Regions from separate parts of the Rhizobium sp. RAF36 genome, predicted to be linked through region 1. Evidence: predicted binding sites of a transcription regulator. Region 1 holds the regulator's gene; each other region holds the start of a gene.
What was found. The regulator LexA, encoded in region 1, represses DNA repair genes until DNA is damaged. The targets are predictions, from matches to a motif close to TGTTCNNNNTGTGTTCNG.

Region 1 (4,125 bases):
AATTACAATGGCCGTTTTTGAGCCGCCTAACATGCCTTCGTTTCAGGCCTCATTCGAGGCCTATTACAGGATCATGTCAGCCTTTTGAACGTCAGGCCGCTTTCGCGATCGCGTCGAAGGCGAGAAGCTTTTCGAGAAGCCGCGGCATGTCCTTCAGATAGACCATATTCGGGCCGTCGGACGGGGCGTTGTCCGGGTCTTCGTGGGTTTCGACGAACACACCTGCGACACCGACGGCAACGGCGGCACGCGCCAGGGTCTCGACGAATTCGCGCTGACCACCGCTCGAGCCGCCCTGCCCGCCCGGCTGCTGCACGGAATGCGTGGCGTCGAAGATAACGGGAGCGCCGAGTGCGGCCATGATCGGCAGCGAGCGCATGTCGGAGACCAGCGTGTTGTAACCGAAGGAGGCGCCGCGTTCGCAGAGCAGGATGTTCGGATTGCCGCTGGCATTCAGCTTGGCGAGAACATTCTTCATGTCCCAAGGCGCCAGGAACTGGCCCTTCTTGACGTTGACGATCCGGCCGGTCTTGGCTGCGGCAACGAGAAGATCGGTCTGGCGGCTGAGGAAGGCCGGTATCTGCAGGATGTCGGCGACGGAAGCCACCTGCTCGCACTGCTCTTCCGTGTGAATGTCGGTCAAAACAGGGAAGCCGAATTCCTTCTTCAGATCGGAGAAGACTTCGAGCGCCTTTTCAAGACCGATGCCGCGCTCGGCGGAAAGCGATGTGCGGTTCGCCTTGTCGAAAGACGACTTATAGACGAGGCCGATACCGAGCGACTTGCAGAGTTCGCTCAGAACACCGGCGACCATGAAAGCGTGGTCGCGGCTTTCCATCTGGCAGGGACCGGCAATCAGCGACAGCTTGCCCGTATTCGAAAATGTGACGCGGCCAGCACCCTCGCCGGCGACGACTTCTGCATTGGTGTTGCTCATTGGATCTCCTCGAAGGCAAAGATCGCGCCTTGTCCCGGCGCCGGCTTCACCAATAGACGATTGCTCATACTGACATGGGTGATCCCGTTAGCAGCCAAATGCGCCGCTGTCACGGCCAGATCACCGACCGAAAACACGATTGCGCGCGCCCTGAGGCCGTTATCGGTCCCAAGTGGCTCCGCATCGAAATAGGCCTCCATGCCCTCGTTCGAGAAGATGGAAAGTTTCCCGTTCGGTAATTCGAAGGATAGGCCGAGTGCCGCCTCCCTAGGCTCAGCTCCACCGCTGGCTGTCTCAAGAAATTCGGCGAAGGCCTGCGGATCCTCAGCGCTCAGGGCAATCTCGCTGATGCCGATGACGCCGTTTGCATGGGTTTCCAGTGCCTTGCGATCGGCCGGAAAGGCGTTGACCCGCTGGCAGGCGAAGAAGAAGACATCGGGCGCCCGGAGATCGGCGGCAAAGGCGAGCTTGAAGGCGCCCGTTGCCTGTGTTTCGTCGGGCATGACGATCGGCCGCGAGAATTCGACCATATCACCGCCGCTCAGCTGCGCGCCATCATAGGCAGCCTTGTCCGCATCGGCATCATCGGTGCCGAAGACGATGGCCGAAAAGCCGTCATCGCCGCAGCGGAAGCGGAAGGCCTGATCGCGGGCGACGAAGCTGTTGCCCTTCGCGACGGCCGCGTCGCACTCCGCCTGGTTGGCGACACCGAGCGGTTCGAGGTAGGTCCTGTCGGCAAGGAAGATGCAGGCATTCTCCGTTCCGAACGGATGACGGCCATCGGCCGCGACGGTGAAACCGAGACGGCCGAGTCGCTCGCGGGCAACATCTATATGGGTGACGGGCAGTACCAGATGATCGAGCGGATGCGTCATGGCGGTTCCCTCCGGTGAAGCCGGCAGAGATTTGCACGCCCTGCCTGGTAAAGCGCAAGCGTGGATCACCAATCCGGCAAATAAACTTTCAAAAACGACGAAAAATCATCGGAAGTTTTACCAATATTTAGGCACTTGCGGAACACATATGGAACATATAGTGTCCGTTCTGGCTTTGTTTCACGAATCTGGGGAAAGACTTCGATGCTGACGCGCAAACAACAGGAGCTTCTCCTCTTCATTCACGAGCGGATGAAGGAGTCCGGCGTACCGCCGTCCTTCGACGAAATGAAGGACGCGCTCGACCTGGCTTCCAAGTCGGGCATCCATCGCCTGATCACGGCTTTGGAAGAACGTGGCTTCATTCGCCGCCTACCGAACAGGGCGCGCGCACTCGAGGTCATCAAGCTTCCGGAAGCCTACAGCCCGAGCATCCAGCCGCGCCGCGGCTTCTCGCCGAGCGTCATCGAAGGCAGCCTCGGCAAGCCGCAGCCGGTCGCGCCGCCGAAGCCTGCGAACGAGGACAATCACACGTCGATCTCGGTGCCGGTCATGGGCCGGATCGCAGCCGGTGTGCCGATTTCGGCGATCCAGCAGAACACACACGACATCACTGTTCCCGCCGACATGCTCGGAAACGGTGAACATTATGCTCTTGAGGTCAAGGGCGACTCGATGATCGAGGCCGGCATCTTCGACGGCGATACGGTCATCATCCGCAACACCAATACCGCCAATGCCGGTGATATCGTCGTTGCTCTCGTCGATGACGAAGAGGCAACGCTGAAGCGCTTTCGCCGCAAGGGTGCATCCGTTGCGCTCGAAGCTGCCAACCCGGCTTACGAAACCCGTATTTTCGGACCGGACCGCGTCAAGGTTCAGGGCAAGCTCGTTGGCCTTATCCGCCGCTATCACTGAGCGTCTCGCTTTCACCAAAAGTGCCGCTGCGCCAATCGTAGGCGCGGTGGCGGATCCAGGGCCGGTCGAGACCCTCGAATGATGTGGTGATTTCGGCGATCCCATTGGGGAAACGAAGCTCGACAGCGCCTGTCTTTCGCAGTGTCTCCCCGGTGAAAAGCAGGGCGCCTGAGCGGCAGGTATCGAGGCGCAGGCGAACTGGTGTGACGACGATATCGGATATGTCGCAGGCTGGGCCAAGGAACGCCGCATTCTCGATCACGGTCAGGATCGAACCGTTGTCGAGCTTCGCCGTACACCAGGACTTTTTCACGCATGAGAAGCGCTCGCCCGTCGCACTGGCCTTGATCGCGTTCATGGTGTCGTTCTGCTGTGCCTCCGTCAGTTTCAGCCTTTCACCGCGCGGTGCGGTGGGAATATCCGGGAGCGCCGGGAACGCCGGTGACAAATGCTTATCGATCACCAGAGCGCGCCTCCATTGATCAAAGATGAAGCCCGGTGGCCGCTCGCGATTGGTGGCGAGGCCGTTGTCACTGACGATGCCCGCCATGCTCCCGTCCTCGGCAATCACGATTTTCGGCGGCGGAGGGCCTCCTAACATCGCGGCTGCTGTCGTCGATGCCACCAAGATCGCGGTGCCGAGATGGCGCATGCGGCTGCGCAGCAAAGTCAGCAGCAGGAAACCTGTCACCGCCGCGGGAAAGTACCAAAACGCCAGGCGCCCGACGCCGATATCGCCGCCCCATGAGGCAACCGTCCTGGCAATGGCGATCACCAGATCGAGCCCGAAACCCGTCACTTGCCACGCCCATACATCGAGGCCGAAGGGCATCAACAGCATGGCAATGAGGCCGAACGGCATGATGATGAAGGAGATAATCGGCATTGCGGCGAGATTGGCTGGCAGGCCATAGGCCGTCAGCCGGTGGAAGTGCTCGACCGAGAACAATGCAGTCGAGAAGCCGCCGATGACGGAGGTCAGCAGGATGCCGCCGAAGAACGCGGCGGCGGAAGACAGCATCCTGACGGCGCGAAACTTTGCGAAGGGCCGGTCGCGCACCGGCCTCTCCTTCCAGAGCGCATAGCCCGCGACGAGGGCCAGTGTCGCGGCGAAGGACATCTGGAAGCTTGGCCCCATGATCTCCGAGGGTGAGAGGACAATGATCACCAGCGCCGATAGGGTTACGTTGCGCAGACTGATCGACGGCCGGTCGAAGAAGACCGCCGCCAGCATGATCGCCATCATGATGAAGGCGCGCTCGGCGGAGACTGCGAAGCCCGAGATCAGGAAATAGGCGGTGACGGCGGCAAGCGCACCGGCTGCGGCGATCTTCTTGACGGGATAGGCCTGGACGACAGCCGGAAGCAGGCTGAGCACGGTGCGGAAGCCGACGA
Region 2 (4,125 bases), on a different contig from region 1:
ATCAGGCTCTCGGCGTCCTGAGCCCATTTCGTAACCCAGTCCTTGTCTTCCATGCGATAGAGCGTACACATCGATCCCCGCCTCCGATTTCCTCGACGGTAGCCGATGCGGCTGCACCTGCCAATAAAATCGTTACCTCAGTCAAGCACGGAACTCCTTCGAAGCAGCAAGTCCGCAAGGCCGCGCCATCTGTCGCCGAATGAGACTTGTGGCTTACTATGCAAGGATCTACCAGGTCAGCGAGAGTTGTTCGGTGCACGGCTGCGTCCTAGGCTCCAGGGACGAGAGCGTCACGCCGAGAAGCCGGATGCCTTTTGACACCGGAAAGACTCCTTCGAGCAGAAGGCGGATGCCGTCTTCGATCGCGCCTTCCGAACTTAATCCTTTTTCCAGCGTTCGGGAGCGCGTGATCTGCGTGAAGTCGGAATATTTGACCTTGAGCGTTACGGTCTTTGCGGCAATGCTGTTTGCTTCGCAATAGCGCCAGACTTTGGCAATGAGCGGCATCATGCCATCCATCGCCGGGCCATAGGCATGAATATCGGACGCGAACGTGTCCTCGGCGCCCACAGATTTGCGAACCCGATCAGGCTTGACCTGGCGGTCGTCGATGCCGCGGGCAATCCCGTAGTAGTAGGGTCCTGATTTTCCGAAATGACTGACGAGAAACGCAAGATCCTTGCCTCTAAGATCTGCACCGGTCTCAATGCCGAGGCGCAGCATTTTCTCGGCTGTCGCCGGTCCGACGCCGTGGAACTTCTTCACTGGCAGCGCTGCCACAAATCCCGGACCATTCTTCGGCGTGATAACTGCCTGTCCGTTTGGCTTGTTGAGGTCGCTCGCCATCTTAGCCAGGAATTTGTTGTAGGAAATGCCGGCTGACGCATTGAGCCCTGTCACCGCCTTGATCTTTTCACGGATTTCGAGCGCGATCTCGGTTGCGATCTCTATTCCCTTGAGATTTTCGGTGACGTCGAGATAAGCCTCATCCAGTGACAGTGGCTCGACCAGCGGCGTGTACTCGGAAAAGATCGCCCTGATATCGAGGGAGACCGACTTGTAGACGTCAAATCGCGGCTTGACGAAAATCAGATCCGGGCATTTTCGCTTGGCCGTCACGGATGGCATTGCCGAACGCACGCCGAACGCGCGTGCCTCATAGCTTGCGGCTGCGACGACGCCGCGGGCCTCAGCGCCACCAACGGCGATCGGCTTTCCGCGAAGTTCGGGATTGTCGCGCTGTTCTACAGATGCATAGAAGGCATCCATGTCAACGTGAATGATCTTGCGCACTCGCTCTGGTGCGGGGCTGTCCGGTTCGGCACTCATCTCTCATTCCACATCATGCGCCATCCACCACCGGGTCGCATCAGGCCTCCCTGGTTTCCGGCTTCGCCGCCACATCGAGCTGGCACCTGTCTATCCCGTCGGCGGCATTCATTCTCTCGCATCCCAATGCCAGCCGGCGACGCAAGTTACGTATCGGGATTGCCGCGCCATGCCGCTGCACAACTGCCTTGCGATTCATCTCGTCGCTGCGACCACATGCCCGGCATGCGACAATGAGAACCTTGCATCGAACCTGCCGGAGAATAATCCCATCTTTAAAGGAATTTTTTCTTATCTTTGTCATTTTGCCTATCTGTGGACGAGCTCTTTCTACCGCATTGATTTTGCTTCCTGATCGCGCGTCGAGCCGCTGTGGACGAATGTTGGACCACGAGTATCTGCCCAAACATGACGATTGACTCAAATGCCAATCAGGAACAAACAAGGAACATACTTGCTTTTGTGCAGAATGGAAACCCGCTTTTGACAGAGGTCAATTTTGGCGCACGGTGCCGCAAATCTCGTGATCTCCGAGCTTCGGGAACGCATTCAGCATCTCGAAGGTCCATCTTCGCGTCCGAAGCGGGTCCTACCCTTCGACATACCCGACATCGATGATCGCCTGCCAGGCGGAGGCTTGGCCTATGGCGCTCTGCATGAATTTGCCGGCGGCGGCGCGGGAACTGTCGACGGCGCGGCGGCGGCACTTTTCGTAGCTGGCATTGCTGCCCGCACCACGGGCCAGATTGTCTGGTGCCTTGCAAGACCGGACCTGTTTTTCCCTGCGCTGGCGCAGGCGGGCCTCCATCCGAAGCGGGTCGTTTTTGTCGAGTCCGCCAGCGAGGACGACGTCATCGCCAACATGGAGGAGGCCCTGGGCTATGGCGGTCTGGGTGCCGTGGTCGGCGAGCTGGTGCGGTTGCCGATGACCAAGTCGCGTCGCCTTCAGCTTGCCGCGGAGAAGTCTGGAACCATGGGGCTGATCGTCAGGCGCTGGCGGCGACAGACAGAAGCCAGGGACTTCGGCCAGCCGACGGCTTCGGCCACGCGGTGGCGGGTGAGTGTCACTCCGAGCGAGGAGCTTCCTGTGCAAGGCGTCGGTCGAGCACAGTGGCGGTTAGAGCTTATAAGAGTGAAAGCGGGCGAGTGCGCTGAGTATTTCGTAGGAGCGTGTGATGCCAAGGGTCGTATCAATCTATCTTCCGGAGCTGGCGACGGACAGGATCAGGCGATCCGATCCTTCTATTCCCGTTGAGCAGGCCATCGCCGTGATCGCCCGCAGTGGGTCGAAAAGGTGGGTATCGGGCGCCGATGCTGCAGCCAGGAAATCGGGCGTCCGTGTCGGTATGCCTGCTGCCAAGGCCCAGGCGATCTTTCATGGGTTGATGCTGGTCGACGCCGATCCGGTGGCCGATGCAGCGGCACTCGAACGGATCACCCTCTGGGCCTTGGGCCAGTATTCGCCGCTCGTCGCTGTCGATGCCCCTGACGGGATCATCATGGACACCGAGGGGGCCGATCATCTTCAGGGCGGGGAGCCGTTGATGGTCTCCGGGATCGCCAACCGTTTCCGCGCCAAAAAGCTGTCGGCCCGCGTTGCTATTGCCGACACGTGGGGGGCAGCACACGCCTGCGCCCGGGCAACTCGGCAGGAGAGCGTGATCGTACCAGTGGGCGAGACCGTACGTGCCGTCGAGAAGCTGCCGCTCTCAATGCTGCGGCTCTCGTCCAAGATCGTCGGCGACCTTCACACGCTTGGCTTCAAGACGATCGGAGAGCTGTCGGCAACACCTCGTGCGCCGCTCGCCCTTCGTTTCAGTCCTGAGATCGGCCGCCGGCTCGACCAGATGTTCGGACGCATCGCAGAGCCAATCGAGCCTATCCGAGCCGCTGAGCTGATCGAGGTCAGCCGTGTGTTTGCCGAGCCCATCGGGGCCGCCGAGACGATCGACAAATACGTCGGCTATTTGATCATCCGCCTGGTGGCTGAACTTCAGCGCCATGGCCTTGGTGTTCGCCGCGCCGACCTGATTATCGAAAAGATCGACGGCACTCGCCAAGCCGTTCGTTCCGGAACGGCAAAGCCGTCGCGTGATGTCGTTTGGCTGAAGAAGCTCTTTCGCGACCGCACTGAGACAATCGAGCCGGGTTTCGGAATTGAGAAGCTGACCCTGGTGGCCGTCAGGGCAGAACCTTTCGAAGAGTTTCAAAAGGTCTCCGCACTGGTCGAGGAGGAGACGCCCGATATCACGCCGCTGATTGACATCTTCGGCAATCGCGGCCAGCGGGTCTATCGCGTCGCTCCTGTTGCCTCCGACGTTCCCGAGCGAAGTGTCGCGCGGATCGCGGCGGCAGCCTCAATCTCGGACGAGACCTGGGTGCATCACTGGCCTCGGCCGGTCCGACTGCTGGCACAACCCGACCGGATCGAAGCGATTGCGCTCATGCCGGACTATCCGCCTGCGAGCATCACATGGCGCGGACGAAAGATGAAGGTCATCCGCGCTGACGGTCCTGAACGGGTATTTGGAGAGTGGTGGCGGCGCGACGGTGAATTCGACGCCGTTCGGGATTACTTCGTCATCGAAGGCGAGGGCGGCGAGCGCCTATGGATTTTCCGGCGCGGCGACGGCGTTGACCCTGCCACCGGCTCGCGCGAGTGGTTCGTGCACGGGATATTCGCATGAGCTACGCCGAGCTTCAGGTCACGACCCACTTCAGTTTCTTACGGGGGGCATCCTCGGCAGACGAGCTGTTTGCCACCGCCAAGCAATTGGGCATCGAAGCCTTGGGCGT
Region 3 (4,125 bases), on a different contig from region 1:
GCTGAAGGCCGTCTCGACGCCTCAGATCTTCCGGCTGCTGACCGAGAAGAACAATCGGCCGCTCGATCTTGCGGCCGGAGACTGGATGGCGGCGATTGCCGCCAACCGCAACGATCTGGAGCCGCCGGCACGCAGCCTGACGCCTGAAATCGCCGAGATCTCCGCGCTGCTTGCGGAGAGCGGCGCAGGGCTCGTGCGGATGTCGGGGTCGGGTGCCACCTGCTTTGGCATCTTCCCGTCCTTTCAGGCGGCAGAGACGGCGGCCCAGCAGCTTAACAGGCTGCGGCCGGACTGGTATTTCCAGGCAACGGAAACAGCCGCGGGAGAGTGACATGCCTGGCATAGACGAAAACCGCCCGTTCATCCCCGTCGGCATCGCCGTGCTGACCGTCTCGGATACCCGCAGCCTAGAGAACGACAAGTCGGGCGATACGCTCGCCGCCCGCATCGCCGAGGCTGGCCACAAGCTCATCGACCGCGCCATCGTGCAGGATGACAAACAGGCGATCGCCGCGCGCGTGAAGGCGTGGACGAAGACGGATGGGATCGACGTGGTCATCACCACCGGCGGTACCGGCTTTACCGGCCGCGACGTGACGCCCGAGGCGCTGGAGCCGCTGTTCGAGAAGCGCATGGACGGTTTCTCGGAAGTCTTCCACCGCATCTCCTACGACAAGATCGGCACCTCGACGATCCAGTCGAGGGCGACCGCGGGCGTTGCCAATGCCACCTTCATCTTCGTGCTGCCGGGCTCTCCCGGCGCCTGCAAGGATGCCTGGGACGGGATATTGAAGGCGCAGCTCGACTACCGGCACATGCCCTGCAATTTCGTGGAGATCATGCCGCGGCTTGACGAGCATCTGAAGCGCCGCGGCTGATTCTAGCGAGCGGCGCGCGCCACCCAGGAAGGAATCAATTCACTGGAAAGCTGCCTGAGCTTCTGGCCCTTGGGGAATTCCGACAGCCGCATGCCGCTCTTTGCCGAGGCGATCGCCTGGTTCTTGGGGACAAGATAGGCAAGCTCCAGCGGCGGCACCGAGCGGCCGAGACGCTGCAGCAGCGGACGGCGATAGGCACGCGAGGCGGTGAAGCGGGCGGGCAATCTGTTCAGCGCCACATATTCGGCGATCTCGTCGATCCAGCCCACCTGCGGGCGTGCGCCGGGCTCGACGAAGAGCAGCCATTCGCCACGCGCCGAGCGCAATATGTCATTGATATCCCACTCAGAATGAAAGCGGCAACCGGCCGCGTCCGCCACCCGCGAGGTACCGTCGCGCGAGCCATGGTCGAGCACCACGACATCGCTAACGAGGCCTTCGACCGCGCCTGCGACCAGGACCGATAACGTCTGCGCCAGCTCCGGTTCCTGATCCTGGCACTCGAGAACAACTGTCAACATTGCCCATTTATAATGCGCCGCACAAAACTTTGCCAGCGCGACTTTCCTCATTTTGTTCTTGCATTGTTCTCATTTTCTGATTAGGAATTTAATCATCAAGAACGGGCGAAGGCAACGCCTCCGCTGCGGGAGAATCCGATGAACGAACAGTCCCTTGCAGGGCAGGCCGCATTCGCGCCTGCCAACACGGCAGATATTGCCGAAGCGCTGATCGCCCAGTCTGGCCTGCGCGTGGATGCCGAACGCCGCCGCGGACGCGGCGCCGGGCTCAATCCCGGCGGACGGTTCGAGCCGCAGAGCCGCGAGGCCTTCGACGACGGCTGGCAGACGCTGGAAGAACTGCCGCCCTTCAAAACCGAAGTGCAGATCGAAAAGCCACGCACGGCGATCACCCGCAACGAGTCGCCCGACATTCCCTTCGACCGGTCGATCAACCCCTATCGCGGCTGCGAGCATGGCTGCATCTATTGCTTCGCCCGGCCGAGCCACGCCTATATGGGGCTTTCGGCGGGGCTTGACTTCGAAGCCAAGCTCTTTGCCAAGCCGGATGCCGCCAAGCTTCTGGAGCGCGAACTTGCAAAGCCCGGTTACAAGCCGCGGGTGATCGCGATCGGCACCAATACCGATCCCTATCAGCCGATCGAAAAGGAATGGCGCATCATGCGGCAGATCCTCGAAGTGCTCGACAAGGCTAATCATCCCGTCTCGATCGTCACCAAGTCGGCGATGATCATGCGCGATATCGATATCTTGAAGAGCATGGCGGAACGCGGTCTGGTGCGCGCCTCGCTGTCGGTGACGACGCTCGACCGCAAGCTGGCGCGGACCATGGAGCCCCGCGCCTCGACACCGCCGCGGCGGCTGGAAGCGATCCATGCTCTGAGCGAAGCCGGTATCCCGACGTCTGTCATGGCGGCGCCTGTGATCCCGGCGCTGAACGACCACGAGATCGAACGCATTCTCGATGCAGCGCATGCTGCCGGTGCGCGCGAGGCGGGCTATGTCATCCTGCGGCTGCCGCTGGAGGTCTCGCCGCTGTTTCGCGACTGGCTGCTGCAGCATTATCCGGATCGCTACCGGCACGTCATGTCGCTGGTGCGCTCAATGCGCGGCGGCAAGGATTACGACGCCGATTTCGGCAAGCGGATGAAGGGTGCCGGCCCCTATGCCTGGCAGATCGCCCGGCGCTTCGAGATGGCCACCAAGCGGCTCGGCATGGTCAGGCGCAGCATGCCGCTGCGCGACGATCTCTTCGTGCCGCCCGATGGCAGCGGCGTGCAGCTGTCGCTGCTCTGAGACTTCCCGCCCGCTGGCACGGGCGCGAGGAGAAACGGCGCGTCCGTTTCGAACGGCAGGCAGACGATGCCTGCTGAGGAATTACCCGCAGGAGACCGCCGCCCTGGTCTGTTGCACGCCGCGAATGGGTCCCCTGCCCCTTCGCGGTCCTAGCCCCCGGCCCGCCGCCCTGTTCCGGGGGCTTGCAGGAAATCGGGTTGGCGTGCGAGGTTCAGCCGCATGAAACGTCGCACGCCACCCGATTCTCCTCTGCTTTTTGAAGACGCGCCGCTCACTCCGGATTTCAAGCTGGAACTGAAGGCCCGCAAGGCCGGTCACTGGCCGGTTGCCGGTGCCGACGAAGCCGGGCGCGGGCCGCTGGCTGGTCCGGTGGTGGCTGCCGCCGTCATTCTCGATCCCAAACGCATTCCCGAGGGGCTGAACGATTCCAAGCAGCTCTCGGCGGCCAAGCGCGAAGAGCTGTTCGTGCAAATCCTGGCGACGGCAACGGTCTCGATCGCCTCATCCAGCGCCACCCGCATCGACGGTACCGATATCCGCAAGGCGAGTCTCGACGCGATGCGCCGGGCAATCTGCGGCCTTTCCCTTCCGGCCGCCTATGTGCTGACCGATGGCCTCGACGTGCCCCAGGGGCTCGACTGTCCCGGACAGGCGGTGGTCAAGGGTGACGCGCGCTCCGTCTCGATCGCTGCAGCCTCGATCGTCGCCAAGGTCACCCGCGACCGGATGATGACCCGCGCCCACCTCGTCTTCCCCGACTACGGCTTTGCCGCCCATGCCGGCTACGGCACGGCCCAGCACCGGGCGGGGATAGAGCAGCACGGCCCGTGTTCGCTGCACCGGATGACGTTTAGGCCGCTCAGGAAGGATGGGGCGGAGCTTGCGGTGACGCAGGAGATGCTTGGGGATTGAGGGTGCGGTGCGGGCTGACTTTATGTCACCCGTTGAACTTCGCTTCCGCAGATCAACCCAAGTTCAACGCTCGGCGTAGCTACCAAGGTTCGATTCCATCAGCGAACTGGCCCGCCCCCTCACCCTACCCTCTCCCCGAGGGGAGAGGGGAAGTTGACGCTTCGGCTCCCGTCCCTTCGCCCCTCGGGGAGAAGGTGGCCCGAAGGGCCGGATGAGGGGGCTACGGGCACAGTTGTCCACCATTTCGCGGCAATCACCGCCCCACCAACGCCCAAAAAACAAAAAGCCCCGCACGAGGCGGGGCTTTTCAATCCGTAAACACACCAAACCTTAGTTCAGGCGAGTCTTCACTTCGCCGACGGCGGTCTTGAAGAGATCGGCCTGGACCTTGCCTTCGGCCTTCTGGGCCAGCACGGTCTCGGCAGCGGAGATGGCGAGATCGACGGCGGCTGAACGGACAGCCTTCATCGCTTCGACTTCTGCCTGCTTGATCTTCTGCTCGGAAAGCGCGGTGCGGT

Region 2: AB4Z25_RS14165 (ImuA family protein) is a predicted target of LexA. The motif match lies at 1,763-1,780, and genes of this name have one in related genera.
Region 3: AB4Z25_RS09595 (PA0069 family radical SAM protein) is a predicted target of LexA. The motif match lies at 1,453-1,470, and genes of this name have one in related genera.

The regions. Positions count from the first base shown of each region.
Region 1 covers NZ_JBFREC010000001.1:957,027-961,151, forward strand. The annotation lists gene kdsA (3-deoxy-8-phosphooctulonate synthase) at 92-937, opposite strand; gene AB4Z25_RS04785 (VOC family protein) at 934-1,812, opposite strand; gene lexA (transcriptional repressor LexA) at 2,017-2,730, shown strand; gene AB4Z25_RS04795 (ComEC/Rec2 family competence protein) at 2,711-4,125, opposite strand, start outside.
Region 2 covers NZ_JBFREC010000003.1:538,710-542,834, forward strand. The annotation lists gene AB4Z25_RS14150 (SOS response-associated peptidase) at 1-71, opposite strand, end outside; gene dinB (DNA polymerase IV) at 229-1,329, opposite strand; gene AB4Z25_RS14160 (hypothetical protein) at 1,499-1,684, shown strand; gene AB4Z25_RS14165 (ImuA family protein) at 1,829-2,584, shown strand; gene AB4Z25_RS14170 (Y-family DNA polymerase) at 2,505-4,016, shown strand; gene AB4Z25_RS14175 (error-prone DNA polymerase) at 4,013-4,125, shown strand, end outside.
Region 3 covers NZ_JBFREC010000002.1:740,773-744,897, reverse strand. The annotation lists gene AB4Z25_RS09610 (4-(cytidine 5'-diphospho)-2-C-methyl-D-erythritol kinase) at 1-331, shown strand, start outside; gene moaB (molybdenum cofactor biosynthesis protein B) at 333-878, shown strand; gene AB4Z25_RS09600 (glycosyl transferase) at 881-1,399, opposite strand; gene AB4Z25_RS09595 (PA0069 family radical SAM protein) at 1,538-2,695, shown strand; gene AB4Z25_RS09590 (ribonuclease HII) at 2,915-3,607, shown strand; gene AB4Z25_RS09585 (F0F1 ATP synthase subunit B) at 3,938-4,125, opposite strand, start outside.